DNA from 2 places in the Agarivorans gilvus genome. Region 2 is predicted to be linked to the other one. Evidence: predicted binding sites of a transcription regulator. Region 2 holds the regulator's gene; the other holds the start of a gene.
What was found. The regulator LexA, encoded in region 2, represses DNA repair genes until DNA is damaged. The targets are predictions, from matches to a motif close to TACTGTATNNNNATACAGTA.

Region 1 (5,467 bases), 1.9 Mb from region 2:
TAGCGTTGGCTAAAGGACTTAGGGCCTGACAGCCTTGTAAGCTAGTTTGTAGCTCTGGAAGTAAGGCAAAGGCATTACGCAGGCGGGCTAAATCACGTGGTCTTGCAGAACGCAGCGCTAACCGGGCGAGGATCCGTTCGATGTCGCCAATTGATTTAAGTTGGCTTTGCAGCTCTGGGTAGAGATCTTGGCTGAGAATTTCGGCAATACAATCTTGGCGTTGGCTTACCTGCTGCTGGTTTCTCAGCGGCTGATGGATCCAGCGGTTAAGTAAACGGCTACCCATTGCAGTGGCGCTGCGGTCGAGTACTGAACTAAGGGTATTATCAACCCCACCCGAAAGATTGCGAGTGAGCTCCAAGTTTTTACGACTCGCAGCATCAAGTTGAATAAACTGACTTTGGTTTTCTACGATAATCGCGTTGATGTGCGGTAGGGCGGTGCGCTGCGTATCTTGCACGTACTGCATCAAACAGCCAGCAGCGGCCAGCGCTAAGGGGTATTCACTGACACCAAAACCGTCTAAGTGTTGAGTAGCAAATTGCTGGTTCAGTACTTTTTCTGCCGTTGCTAGGTCAAATTCCCATTCTCCACGTCGGCGTAGGCCCTTGTAATTGGCCAAATAAGCCGAAAATTCAAAGTTGTCGGGATAAAGTAGTTCCGCAGGATTTAAGCGTTGTAGCTCAGCTTGAAGTTGCTGCTCTCCAACAAATTGGTTAATCACGAAGCGACCGCTGGCAATATCCAAATAGGCTAAGCCAATGTTTTGCTGCTGGTTTACCACGCTCACCAAAAAGTTTTCTTGTTTTTCTTGGAGCAAAGCCTCATCACTCACCGTACCTGGGGTGATGATCCTAACCACTTTACGTTCTACAGGGCCTTTGCTGGTGGCTGGGTCTCCCACCTGTTCGCAAATGGCTACCGATTCACCTAACTGTACTAACCTAGAAAGGTAATTTTCAACCGCATGGTAAGGAATCCCCGCCATTGGGATCGGGGTGCCTGCTGATTGTCCTCGCTTGGTGAGGGAGATATCCATTAGCTCTGAAGCGCGTTTGGCATCATCGTAAAACAATTCGTAAAAATCACCCATGCGGTAAAATAGTAAAATTTCTGGATGCTGCGCCTTCAAAGTAAGGTATTGACGCATCATAGGCGTGTGTTTATCTAGATTTGTTTCTGTCATTAGGCTAGTTGTATGAATTGGTTGTGGCAAAACGAAACAGCTAGGATAAAAGCTGCTAGTGAATTAGGCAAAACTCTTTTACGAATTTTATGGAATAAACTTGATACTGTATGAATACCCAGTATACTACTATTCATTAAGATAGTTTATAGCACCTATGAGGGCGATATGGATCAGAATAAACAAAAGGCATTAGCTGCGGCCCTAGGCCAAATTGAGAAGCAATTTGGTAAAGGCTCAATCATGAAGCTCGGCGACAACCGTACCATGGATATAGAAACTATTTCTACAGGTTCTTTATCTATCGATATCGCCTTGGGCGCAGGTGGCTTACCAATGGGCCGAGTGATTGAGATTTATGGCCCAGAGAGCTCAGGTAAAACTACCTTGACCTTAGAAGCCATTGCTCAAGCGCAAAAGGCTGGCAAGGTCTGTGCTTTTGTTGATGCCGAGCATGCTCTCGACCCTATCTATGCTAAAAAGTTGGGCGTAGACGTAGATAACTTATTAGTGTCGCAACCAGATACTGGTGAGCAGGCGCTAGAAATCACCGATATGTTAGCCCGCTCTGGTGCGGTAGACATGATCGTTATCGACTCAGTAGCCGCACTAACCCCTAAAGCCGAAATTGAAGGCGACATGGGTGACAGCCACGTAGGTTTACAAGCTCGTTTAATGTCGCAGGCGCTACGTAAGTTGACCGGCACACTTAAGCAAACTAATTGTATGTGTATTTTCATTAACCAAATTCGTATGAAAATTGGTGTGATGTTTGGCAACCCAGAAACCACCACTGGTGGTAATGCGCTTAAATTCTACGCTTCGGTACGTTTAGATATTCGTCGTATTGGTGCGGTTAAAAACGGTGATGAAGTGGTGGGCAACGAAACCCGCGTTAAAGTGGTGAAAAATAAAATTGCACCTCCATTTAAGCAAGCCGAGTTCCAAATTATGTATGGTGAAGGCTTTAACCGTTATGGTGAGTTAATCGACTTAGGTGTTAAAGAAAAACTGGTAGATAAGGCCGGCGCTTGGTTCTCTTACAAAGGCAATAAAATTGGCCAAGGTAAAGCCAATGCTTCTAATTACTTAAAAGAGCACCCAGAAGTGGCGCAAGAAATCGAAATGACTATTCGTCATAACTTGCTCAACAGTAATAGCGCTGAACCAGAGCAAGCAGCACCAGCTGATGCTCCGGTTGATCAAGAAGCGTAAGCGATAGTAACAGGGGAGCCGTCAGGCTCCTTTTTATTATGACCACGAGAAGCGCTTTACATGTCACTATTGACTTGCTGTCAAGACGCTCTTATAGCCAACAGCAATTGTCACAAAAACTGCAGCAAAAAGGTTTCGACCAAAGCGAAATCAGTGATGCGCTGGATTACGCCCAGCAAAATGCCTGGCTAGATGATGAAAGTTACGCTTATTCATTAACTCGGGCTCGTCTTGCTAAGGGCTACGGCCCTAATTATATTCGTCAATATTTACGTCAAAAGGGCATTAGCAACGAGCTAGCGGCAAAAGTGCTGAGCGATCCTGAGTGGGATTGGTATCAGGCTTTAGAGCTCAGGTTTTCTCGTAAATTTAAGCAGGGGCTGCCAGAGCGCGGTCCACTACAGCAAAAATGTCGCGCCTACCTGTTTCGTAGAGGTTTTGACGCCGACTTAATCAATATCTTGTTTAGTGAACAAGCTCAGCAATAAGCCCTGAACACTTTGCCTGCAAGGGTCTGCGTGATATATTGTCGCGATTAATTACGATTTCACCTTTAATAGCGTTAATCAACGAGTTGTCTTGGTATTGACTAAGCACTCGAGTTGTTATGAACCCCCAGGATAGAGTTTAATGAAGATGACTTCAGCTGAAGTGAGAGAGGCCTTTTTAAGCTTCTTTAACAGCAAAAATCACCAGATAGTTGCCAGTAGTTCATTGGTTCCCCATGACGATCCCACCTTATTGTTTACCAATGCGGGGATGAATCAATTTAAAGATGTTTTCCTTGGCATCGATAAACGTAACTACAGCCGAGCGACTACCTCGCAGCGTTGTGTTCGAGCGGGTGGTAAACATAACGACCTAGAGAACGTTGGTTATACCGCGCGTCATCACACCTTTTTTGAAATGCTTGGTAACTTTAGCTTTGGTGATTACTTTAAAGAAGACGCGATTAGCTACGCTTGGGAATTTTTAACTGAAGTCGTTAAGTTACCAAAAGAAAAACTATTGGTAACGGTTTATCAAAGCGATGATGAAGCCTTCGATATTTGGGCAAACAAAATTGGTGTGCCTAAAGATAGAATCGTGCGCATCGGTGACAAATCACCGGAGAAGAAGTTTGAGTCAGATAACTTCTGGCAGATGGGGGATACCGGTCCTTGTGGTCCCTGTACCGAGATTTTCTACGATCATGGTGAGCATATCTGGGGTGGTCCTCCAGGAAGTCCCGAGGAAGATGGCGACCGCTTCATTGAAATATGGAACGTAGTTTTCATGCAATTCAACCGTCAAGCCGACGGTCGCATGGAGCCTTTACCTAATCCTTCAGTGGATACTGGCATGGGCTTGGAGCGTATTTCTGCTATTTTGCAGGGCGTTCACTCAAACTATGAAATCGATATTTTCCAAAATCTTATCGCAGCAGCAGCCGAGATTATTGGCACTAAAGATTTAGAGAATAAATCCTTACGTGTCATTGCCGACCACATTCGTTCTTGTGGTTTCTTGATTGCTGATGGTGTTATGCCTGCTAACGAAGGGCGCGGCTATGTATTACGCCGGATTATTCGCCGTGCGGTTCGTCATGGTAATAAGCTAGGTGCAAGCGAGGCATTCTTTTACAAGTTATTGCCTGCGCTAATTAAAGAGATGGGCGAAGCCTACCCCGAATTACCAAAGCAATTGCCAGTAATTGAGCGCGTACTGAAGCTTGAAGAAGAGCAGTTTGCCAAAACCTTAGATCGGGGTTTAATGATCTTAGACGAGGCCTTAAATGAGCTTGAAGGTACGGTTATTCCAGGCGAGCTAGTGTTTAAGCTTTATGATACCTATGGTTTTCCGGCTGACTTAACCGGCGATATCGCCCGCGAGCGCGAGCTGACTATTGATGAAGCACAGTTTGAAGCCGCGATGCAGGCGCAACGCGAGCGGGCCAAACAAGCGAGTAATTTCGGTACCGACTATAACGACAATCTAGTGATCGATGCTGAAACCGAATTTTTGGGTTACCAGCACCTGGAGGCTCAGGCTAAGATCATTGAAATTTACCGTGATGGCCAATCACAAAGCCAATTAAACGAAGGCGAACACGCCATCGTGGTATTAGATAAAACCCCATTTTACGCTGAGTCGGGTGGTCAAGCCGGGGATGCTGGTGAACTAATTTACTCTGGCGGAAGCTTTGTGGTGCAAGACACCGTTAAGATAGGCAAAGCCTTTGTGCATAAAGGTTATGTACAAGGTGCTCCTTTAACTCTGCCGCTTGAAGTTAAAGCAAGTGTTGATTCTCGTCGTCGTTGGAACACAGCACTCAATCACTCTGTCACTCACTTATTGCATGCGGCTTTACGCCAGACATTGGGCGAGCACGTAACGCAGAAAGGTTCACTGGTTGAAGCGGCGCGCTTGCGTTTTGACTTCTCTCATTTTGAAGCGGTATCGATGAAATCGATCCGTCAGGTTGAGCACTTAGTTAACCAGCAAATTCGTCGTAACTTGCCGGTCATTACTAAAGTGATGAATTTAGACGAAGCCAAACAGGCCGGCGCAATGGCCTTGTTTGGTGAGAAATATGACGACGATGTACGCGTAGTGAGCATGGGCGATTTCTCAACGGAACTCTGTGGCGGAACTCACGTTAACCATACCGGCGACATTGGCTTCTTTAAAATCACCAGCGAAGCAGGTATCGCAGCAGGCGTGCGCCGTATTGAAGCGGTGACAGGCCAATTTGCCATTGATTTGATTCACCGTTTAGCAGAAGAAACCGAAAAAGCGGCTAACTTGGTAAAAGGTGATCAATTCAACATTGGTGAAAAAGTGATGCAATTGGTTGATCGCAACAAGATGTTGGAAAAAGACATTAGCCAATTAAAGGCCAAGTTGGCTAGCGCAGCGAGTAACAATGCGACAGATCAAATACAAACTATCAACGGTGTGAAAGTATTATTGGCCCACCTAGAAGGTGTGGAAGGTAAGGCGCTACGCAGTAGTGTAGATGAGCTAAAAGTGAAGTTAGACAGTGGCGTTATTCTGCTTGCTGCGGTGAATGACGGCAAGGTCAGT
Region 2 (5,467 bases):
TGGCTGAAGTCTTAAGGCAATCAAGAAAACGCTAGCCAGTTCTACCGGTTTGGCGTCTCCCATAAACTCACATTATGAGAAGGATTAATACTCATGATTACTTGTTATGTCAGGTATGTCATCGATCCTAAAAAGATTAAAGAATTCGAAGAATATGCGAAAATGTGGATCCCGCTGGTGGCTAAGTTTGGCGGTCAACACAATGGTTACTTTCTCCCTTCCGAGGGGGCAAACAATATTGCTTTAGCACTATTCACCTTCGAAAGTTGAAGTAACTCGCTACGCTCAAACAGACTTCAACTTATCTCCCTTGTTCACTTACGCTACTCGGCGAAGATGAAGGGATTGAAAAGCGCAATCTTGACTGTCGAGGGTGTGAAACGTTCTTGCCTATTTTTATAACTTGATGAATTTACGAGTTTTGTTGTGATGCCATTAAATTTACCGCGCCAAAATCTGGCGCGGTAAATCTATTCTCGCTTTGTCTTTTGTCAATAAGCGCTGTGAAACTTCGATTTTTGCTGGTAAGTTATTGTCATTATTAATTAATTTTACTTGGAATGAGTTTTACCTAGGTAAAAATGGCTGGGGTTTAATGAGAAGCCCGGGTAATTCACTGTTAGTATTCAAAAGGAGTATCGAGTGAATCAAAAGTTGTTGATCATTGTTGTTTCGGTAATTTTGGTACTACCGATGGCTGCATATACCTTTCAATTTGGGTTTGGTCTGTGGCAATCCCCTTCGGAGTGGTCTGACTTAGGTGGATATATTGGAGGCGTTTATACTCCGATACTTGCACTGCTTACTTTGACCGTATTGTGCGTCCAAATTTATCTTCAAGTTTTACAACATCGGCAACATCTTGTCAGTTTGCAAGAAAAAGAGTTAAGTGATTATTTGACTCAGTTAAATTATGAACTGGATAAAAAGATTGAAGGTGAACTTACATTGCGTCAATTCTTGCTTAGCCTATTAAACGAGAAAAATGTGGATGATATATCACAGATGGATCTCAGTTTAATTTGGGGACTTAACCAAAGTCACCATAAACTTTACTCTATGTGGAGCGGAGTAAGAGCTAGCCTAAAATATATAGAAAATCACTCAAAAATTAAGAATTATGAATCTACTCATTATGTTGTACAAAAAAATAAAATTATTGCATACATGAGCCCGCAAGTTTGTAGTTCACTTGATAAATTTAATTACGCAATGCTTTTTTCTCTTCAGCAAATCAATGGAACGAGAATTGATGAAATGGCAGTGCAGTATGAGTTTTGGCAAGATAAGTCGCTAGCTTGAATACTAGCAAACGCTTTAAGACGGATTCGCAACGTTCGGCGGTTTTGGTTTGATTTGGCTTGGCTTTTGTTTTTACGGTGTAATAATTGAGTGTCGTGGTAGTGTTGCTCACCACTTAAGCGGGCGTTACCAAATAGTGCTTTTACACTACGTAACTTATGCCTCAAAGCGAGTTAGCTAAACTCTTCGTATCCGTCTTTACCCCAATCTCTACTTATTTGTGATGGGCATCCGAGAAATGGAGTGTAGTTTCAAAGTAGCGGAAAGCATTTCAATGAAACTGAAATCTACACACAACTGCTTGATTTCATATTAAACCTTGCGTCATGCGCTATGCTGTATATACTAACAGTGTGCTGTATAAACTTACAGGTAGACTATGAAGCCCTTAACACCTCGCCAGACAGAAGTTTTTGAATTAATTCGTCGCAACATTGCTGAAACCGGCATGCCGCCAACTCGTGCAGAAATTGCTAAAGAGTTGGGCTTTCGCTCGGCTAATGCCGCTGAAGAGCACTTGCGTGCCTTAGCTAAAAAAGGGGCGATTGAGATGATCCCCGGCGCGTCTCGTGGCATTCGTATTAGCGAGCAATACTTGCCGGAAGGGGCTAATCAAGAGCCTAGCCCAGTGGAAGAAGAGAGCGGCCTGCCCTTAATTGGTCAGGTGGCGGCGGGTGAGCCAATTTTAGCCCAGCAACATGTCGAGTCGCACTACGCGGTAGACGCCAACCTGTTTCACCCCCATGCCGATTACCTACTACGGGTACAGGGCATGAGTATGAAAGACATTGGCATTATGGACGGTGACTTACTGGCTGTGCATAAAACTAATACCGCTCTAAACGGGCAAGTGGTTGTAGCGCGTTTAGACGATGACGTTACCGTGAAGCGCTTTGAGCGTAAGGGTAAAATGGTTTATCTGCATCCCGAGAACGAAGAACTGTCGACTATTGAGGTCGATCTTGAGTATCAGAGCATGGATATTGAAGGTTTGGCGGTGGGCATTATCCGCACGGCAGACTGGATGTAAGTCCTTTTTTCAAATAGTTCCCTCCCATTTTAAGCCCAAATCCTTTGATTTGGGCTTTTGTCGTTAACATCACATCTTTCACCTTAAACAACAAAATTAACAACAATATATTTACAAATCCTTAACTTAACGCTTAATTTATATACTGTGGGTTGTATTTAGTGGTTGCAGCTTATTGCTTTGGTGGGGACCTTCCCCTTACTTGGCAGGGCTTGTTGAGTTTACGAGCACTGCTTTTGGCTACTGCAAAGGAGAGCGCTGTGAGCCGAGGGATTCAGCTATTAGTGCTGGCATGCTGTTCGTTTCCTGCATTGGCGCAGGAAATGTCATTTAATTTACGCCCGGGTGTAACTGCCATTAGTGAGCAGGTTTACGACCTTCACATGACGATTTTTTATATTTGCTGTGTGATTGGCATTTTGGTGTTTAGTGCCATGTTTTGGGCGATTTTCCATCATCGTAAATCGAAAGGCGCGGTGCCAGCCCAGTTTCACGAGAGTACTAAGGTCGAAATTATTTGGACCATTATTCCTTTCCTTATTTTGATTGGTATGGCGATACCCGCTACTAAAACCTTGCTAGCGATGGAAGACCCATCCGATGCCGATCTCACCATTCAAGTCACCGGCTCCCAGTGGAAGTGGCATTACAAGTACTTTGAGCACGACTTAGAGTTTTACAGTGTCTTGGCTTCAGACATGGAACAGGTGAAGGGCAAGCTAAAAAAACGCGACAACTATTTGCTGGAGGTGGACCACCCCTTGGTATTGCCGGTGGGTAAAAAGGTGCGCTTCTTAATGACCTCGGAAGACGTGATCCATTCTTGGTGGGTGCCGGATTTTGCGGTGAAAAAAGATGCCAACCCCGGCTTTATTAACGAGGCATGGACGCGTATCGACAAACCCGGCATTTACCGCGGTCAATGTGCCGAGTTATGCGGTAAGGACCATGGCTTCATGCCGATTGTGGTGATTGCCAAGCCTGAGGATGAATACGCTAGCTGGTTGGCCGAGCAAGAGGCGGCCTATCTGGCTAAACAAGCTGCCGAGCAAGAGCTGGTAGCCATGACCATGGACCAAGCTGAGCTAATGGAGCTGGGCGAAAAAGTGTATCTGAAATCTTGTGCGGCGTGTCACCAGCCTAACGGTGAAGGTTTACCGGGGGTATTTCCGGCCTTAAAAGACAGCCCAATTGCCACCGGGGCAGTGAGCCAACACATAGATGTGGTGGTGAATGGTGTACCGGGAACGGCGATGCAGGCCTTTGGCAAGCAGTTAGGTTTAAAAGAACTGGCTGCGGTGATTAGCTACGAGCGGAATGCTTGGGGCAATGATACCGGTGATTTAGTGCAGGCCAAGGATGTGGTGGCCGTGCAGAACGCAGCGCAGTAGGGAGATAGGGAATGAGCACGATGAGCGAGCTTCACGCAGAGCACGAAGAACACCACCATGCCCCACGCGGATTAATGCGCTGGGTACTCACTACTAACCATAAAGACATTGGTTCGATGTACTTATGGTTTAGTTTCACCATGTTTATTGTGGGCGGTGCAATGGCCATGGTCATTCGCGCCGAGCTATTTCAACCGGGTTTACAGTTAGTCGACCCCAACTTCTTTAACCAAATGACCACCGTGCACGGCTTAATCATGGTATTTGGTGCGGTGATGCCGGCCTTTACTGGCCTTGCCAACTGGTTAATTCCGATGATGATCGGCGCGCCCGATATGGCGCTACCACGCATGAATAACTGGAGCTTTTGGATCCTCCCCTTTGCCTTTAGCATGTTATTGGCCTCACTGTTTATGGAAGGTGGCGGCCCTAACTTCGGTTGGACTTTCTACGCTCCGCTATCCACCAAATACAGCCCAGACAGTACCGCTTTGTTTGTGTTTGCCATTCACATCATGGGTATAAGCTCGATCATGGGCGCAATTAATGTGATCGTGACCATTATGAACTTGCGGGCTCCCGGCATGACATACATGAAGTTGCCATTGTTTGTCTGGACTTGGTTTATCACTGCGTTTTTGTTAATTGCGGTAATGCCGGTATTGGCGGGGGCGGTGACCATGGTGCTCACCGACAAGTATTTTGGCACCTCGTTTTTTGATGCGGCGGGAGGGGGCGACCCGGTCTTGTTCCAGCATATTTTCTGGTTCTTTGGCCATCCCGAAGTGTACATCATGATCTTGCCGTCTTTTGGCATTATCTCGGCGATTATTCCGGCCTTTTCACGTAAGAAGCTGTTTGGTTATTCGTCGATGGTCTACGCCACCGCGTCGATTGCGGGCTTGAGCTTTTTAGTTTGGGCGCATCACATGTTTACTACCGGTATGCCGGTGCAGGCCGAGTTGTTTTTCATGTATTGCACCATGCTGATCTCGGTGCCCACGGGGGTGAAAGTGTTTAACTGGGTGGCCACCATGTGGCGCGGTTCGATTACCTTTGAAACGCCGATGTTGTTCGCCATTGCCTTCATCGTTCTGTTCACCATTGGCGGCTTCTCTGGCTTGATGCTGGCGATAACGCCGGTGGATTTTCAGTATCACGATACCTATTTTGTGGTGGCGCACTTCCACTATGTATTAGTCACCGGCGCGGTATTCTCGATTATGGCGGCCGCCTATTACTGGCTACCCAAGTGGACCGGCAAAATGTATGACGAAGGGCTAGGGCGCTTGCACTTCTGGTGCTCGCTAATTTCGGTGAATGTCTTGTTCTTCCCGATGCACTTCTTGGGCTTGAGTGGTATGCCGCGGCGTATTCCCGACTATGCGCTGCAATTTGCCGACGTGAATGCGATTGTGAGTATTGGCGGCTTCGCCTTTGGCCTATCGCAGTTCATCTTTTTGTACATGGTGATCAAGTGCATTCGCAGTGGTGAGCCTGCTCCGGCGAAGCCTTGGGAGGGCTCTGAAGGCTTAGAGTGGGATGCCTTGCCTTCGCCGGCACCTTATCACAGCTTCTCTACGCCGCCAGAGGTGAAATAACATGGCTGGCCATCGTCGCTTGGTGCTAAGGCTGCTGCTGGTGGTGGTGGCCATGTTTGGCTTTGGTTTCGCCTTGGTGCCCTTGTACGACGTATTTTGCAAGGTCACCGGGATTAACGGCAAAACCGCCAAGCAAGCCAGCG

Region 1: the regulator LexA is predicted to act here: its motif matches at 1,291-1,310, upstream of recA (recombinase RecA).

What each region holds. Positions count from the first base shown of each region.
Region 1 covers NZ_CP013021.1:1,305,653-1,311,119, reverse strand. Annotated here, with positions in the region: gene mutS (DNA mismatch repair protein MutS) at 1-1,186, opposite strand, end outside; gene recA (recombinase RecA) at 1,355-2,401, shown strand; gene AR383_RS06170 (regulatory protein RecX) at 2,440-2,889, shown strand; gene alaS (alanine--tRNA ligase) at 3,032-5,467, shown strand, end outside.
Region 2 covers NZ_CP013021.1:3,168,559-3,174,025, forward strand. Annotated here, with positions in the region: gene AR383_RS14900 (DUF6653 family protein) at 1-15, shown strand, start outside; partial or broken gene AR383_RS14905 (NIPSNAP family protein) at 94-267, shown strand; gene AR383_RS14910 (hypothetical protein) at 643-1,302, shown strand; gene lexA (transcriptional repressor LexA) at 1,682-2,332, shown strand; gene coxB (cytochrome c oxidase subunit II) at 2,656-3,723, shown strand; gene ctaD (cytochrome c oxidase subunit I) at 3,735-5,324, shown strand; gene AR383_RS14930 (cytochrome c oxidase assembly protein) at 5,326-5,467, shown strand, end outside.